DNA from 2 places in the Porphyromonas gulae genome. Region 1 is predicted to be linked to the other one. Evidence: riboswitches for the same ligand, from Rfam matches in the RefSeq annotation. Region 1 holds a riboswitch; the other holds the start of a gene.
The links. A riboswitch is a leader RNA that binds a small molecule or an ion and turns the genes downstream of it on or off. The one in region 1 is predicted to bind cobalamin.
Positions count from the first base shown of each region.

Region 1 (2,204 bases):
AGCTATGGGCCAAAGTCTTTGTACAAAGAAGAGAGGGGTAATCGGTATAATGGATTGATATCCACGATAGGCTGCTTCAAGGAGGATAAAATAAAAGTAGAGGATCTTAAGAACTCTCTATTTTATATCAACCCATTTCATCAAATGATGAGACAAACCCTTTGGGCAAAACTTCTTACGAGTGATGAATGTACTGAGAAGGAACTAAAAGCAGATAAATATCTACATGTATTAGTGGTTCCTGATGTGAATGAACGACTTTATAAGCCCGAAAGGAGAGATAAAACGCTTAACCGATTGCACGACCTTGAACGATGGGAGAAAGAATATCTTGCTGACCCCTTACTATTTATCCGCATTGACCCCCAAAAACTTTTCGAGAATGTTCTCGATCAATTAGGGGAGAGGGAGCTGAAAGAATATTTATCTAAGAGATACTGGGGCGATAACGAATATAAGTAGGATGTGTCTTATTTGGGCAAGAAGCAGATTGTGCAATGCCTAACGTTTATATAAAAGCTATACTTTTGCGCTTGAAAAGACTGAAGTAACCGCTTTTCTTCTTGAAAGCGGTGCAAGGGAATCCGGTGCAATTCCGGAGCTGAGCCCTCAGCTGTAATGCTTCGAAGTCACTTCTCCGAATGAGGAGCGATAGGGTGGATGGTCAATCGCGATGGTCACTGTAGTAAAGGGTAGCCCGCTATGGGAAGGCCGACCAAGACCCGATAAGGAGCTGAGCCAGAAGACCTGCTTGAGTAGATTTGTTCTAATAGAACTCCAGGGATTGAGGAGCGTTTAGAAAAGAAGTATGCTGTCGATTTATTGCTCGCCCTTGCTTATTTCATGGCTTAGGTAGGTTGAGTGCAATGAGTCGTTCGGTAGTTTTCAGGGTTTGTCGGTTCCGATGATCTTTTTCTTTGCAGCATCCTTGTCCCGCTCTTATGTGACATTTTTAGTAACAGTTATGCGGACAAAAACTATCCTTTTTGCGATTATTTCTCTTATTGCTCTGTTGCCGTCTTCTTTGTTGGCTCAGAGCAAAGCCGTTTTAACCGGTAATGTGTCGGATGCCGAAACCGGAGAACCCCTTGCCGGTGCCCGAATCGAAGTCAAACACACTAATATAGTAGCCGGTGCCGATGCCGGCGGACATTTCGAGATCAAGAACCTGCCTGCGGGTCAGCATACTATTATCTGTTCGTTCGGCGGTTATGGACAAAAAGAAGAGGTGGTTGCCATCGAAGCCGGACAGACCAAAACGATCTCTTTTGCGCTGCGACTGCGCACAAACAACTTGGAGGAAGTCGTCGTTACCGGTACCGGTACACGCTACCGCTTGGCCGATGCGCCTGTGGCAACGGAAGTGCTGACGGCTAAGGAAATAGCTTCTTTCTCGGCTCCCACTTCCGAGACCTTATTGCAGGGACTGAGTCCTTCCTTTGACTTCGGCCCCAATCTGATGGGGTCTTTCATGCAGCTGAACGGCCTTAGCAGCAAGTATATCCTCGTCCTTATCGATGGTAAGCGCGTGTACGGCGACGTAGGCGGTCAGGCCGATTTGAGTCGTATATCTCCTGATCAGATCGAACGGATCGAACTGGTGAAAGGGGCTTCGAGCTCGCTCTACGGATCCGATGCCATCGCCGGCGTGATCAATGTGATCACGAAGAAGAATACGAACCGACTGAGTGCATACACCTCGCACCGTATATCGAAGTACAACGATCGTCAGACCAATACTTCGCTCGATATAAACATCGGTAAGCTGAGCAGCAATACCAACTATTTCTTCTACCATACGGATGGCTGGCAGAATAGTCCGCTCGAAATGAAAAAGAAGAAAGGATCCGGCGAACCGATCTTGGAGGAAACGTATAAGAAGACTTTCCGTGCACAAGAAAATCAGGGCATAAGCCAATCGCTTTCTTATTATGCAACGAACAATCTGAGCTTTACGGGAAATGTACAGTACAACAAGCGTCAGATCTTCACTCCGACCTTTTCCGAGAAGAAGACCTACGATTTGGATTATCGTGCTTTGACCGCTTCGCTCGGTACCAACTATCTTTTCCCCAATGGACTGCATACACTCTCTTTCGATGCCGTCTATGATCGCTTCCGTTTCGGATATTTGTATCACGACAAGGACAGCAGCGAGAGCCTGATCAACAACCAAGGTCAGACCGAGCAACCGACATTCTTCC
Region 1 is NZ_JRAT01000010.1:20,359-22,562, forward strand. Features, by position in the region: gene HQ49_RS03260 (PGN_0703 family putative restriction endonuclease) at 1-462, shown strand, start outside; cobalamin riboswitch at 529-769, shown strand; gene HQ49_RS03265 (TonB-dependent receptor) at 965-2,204, shown strand, end outside.

Region 2 (2,204 bases), on a different contig from region 1:
TTGATTTTTGAGATTAGGAAAAGGCTAACCAAGAACATTCAACGACAAGAAAACCCCAAAACGCCCCCACTTTTACTCCGTCCAAATCAAAACACAAGCAGCAGCATACAAGGAAAGAAAGCAAACATACTCGTAGTTCACAGTGAAGGTCAAGCTCTAAGCATTACCCCCTTCTTTCCGAACAGGTTCCATTCCACAAATAATCTCTTCCCAACCTGTAACTTGGCCTAAAACAGGAAGAAAAACAGACCCTTACGGTGTGCATGAAAGAGACCCTCCATGAAATCCATATTTTTTTCTTCAATTTTCCGCACAAGTATAGATATAATGAATATCTTTGCCGTGTCAATGGTTTTCTAGGCCGGTCTTTCTGGTCTAGGATGAAAAGGGAATCCAGTGAAAATCTGGAGCTGTGCCCTCAGCTGTAAGTTCAGATATAAGGGTTTTGCGATGGGAAAGCCACTATACAAGATCGTATGGGAAGGCAGCAAAACCTTGAATAAGTCAGAAGACCTGCCATTGCAAGCGTTCTCTTTGGATCTCAGGGATTAGAGATAAAGAAGGGTCTGTGTTACATTTGATTGTTGTATTCACGTGAATTGTCGAAGGATATTGATTCTTTTCGACTTTTTTCGTGTTTTTTCGGCATATCAAAGTCTATTCAAGCACCGGACGTATCCTCTTTTAACCGCTCTATCACCTGTAAACCACCAAAAGAACCCAAGCTCATGGCTATACAAGGAATCCAAAACTTTTCCTCGAGGAGCCTGAAACGCATTAGAATCGACTAAAACAGAAATAAAGCGAAAGTTTTATCACTTAAAGAGCAAAGAAACTATGATGACTAGCGAACAGTACGTAGAAAGTCTTCGGAAACTTAATCTGAAGGTCTATTTCATGGGTGAAAAGATCGATAATCCTGTAGATCACCCCATGATTCGTCCCTCAATGAATTCAGTAGCTATGACTTATAAGCTTGCTGAGATGGACGAATACAAGCATTTAATGACAGCAACTTCAAACTTGACTGGTAAGCAGGTGAATCGTTTCTGCCATCTACATCAGAACACAGAGGATCTGAAAAACAAAGTGAAAATGCAGCGTCTCTTGGGGCAAAAGACAGCGTCATGCTTCCAGCGCTGCGTAGGAATGGATGCTTTCAATGCCATCTATTCTACTACTTATGAAATGGACCAAGCTCTTGGCACCACTTATCACAAGCGTTTCATCGAGTACATGAAATATGTACAAGACAACGACTTGGTTGTAGACGGAGCCATGACAGACCCCAAAGGGGATCGCGGTCTATCGCCCTCGGAACAAGCCGATCCGGATCTTTATCTGCACATTGTTGAAGTTCGTGAAGATGGGATCGTCGTTTCGGGTGCAAAAGCACACCAGACCGGAGCAGTCAATTCGCACGAGCACCTCATTATGCCGACGATTGCTATGCGTGAAGCTGATGCTGATTATGCCGTTTCTTTTGCCGTTCCCAGTGATGCAGAAGGCGTTATCATGATCTACGGTCGCCAGTCATGTGACACTCGTAAAATGGAAGAAGGAGCCGACATCGACCTCGGTAACCCTGAATTCGGTGGTCACGAAGCTCTTGTTGTATTCGACCGCGTATTCGTACCCAACGACCGCGTATTCATGTGCAAAGAATACCAGTTTGCAGGTATGATGGTAGAACGTTTCGCAGGATACCACCGTCAGTCTTATGGAGGATGTAAAGTAGGTGTTGGTGACGTACTTATCGGTGCAGCCGCTCTTGCAGCTGACTACAACGGAGTACCCAAGGCATCTCACATTAAGGATAAACTCATTGAGATGATCCACCTGAATGAAACCCTGTATGCTTGCGGTATCGCATGCTCTTCAGAAGGAACTCAAATGAAAGCCGGCAACTATATGATCGATTTGTTGCTAGCCAATGTTTGTAAGCAAAATATCACCCGTCTTCCTTACGAAATAGCTCGTCTGGCAGAGGATATTGCAGGAGGTTTGATGGTAACCATGCCTTCCGAACAAGACTTCCGCCATCCGGAAATAGGCCCGATCGTAAAGAAATATCTTGCAGGTGCAACGGGCAAATCGACAGAAAACCGCATGCGTGTTCTGCGTTTGATTGAGAATATCACGTTGGGAACAGCTGCCGTCGGTTATCGAACCGAGTCTATGCACGGAGCCGGATCACCTCAGGC
Region 2 is NZ_JRAT01000012.1:120,206-122,409, forward strand. Features, by position in the region: cobalamin riboswitch at 333-535, shown strand; gene HQ49_RS04025 (4-hydroxyphenylacetate 3-hydroxylase family protein) at 838-2,204, shown strand, end outside.
Region 2: another riboswitch for cobalamin. It lies ahead of HQ49_RS04025 (4-hydroxyphenylacetate 3-hydroxylase family protein); the one in region 1 lies ahead of HQ49_RS03265 (TonB-dependent receptor).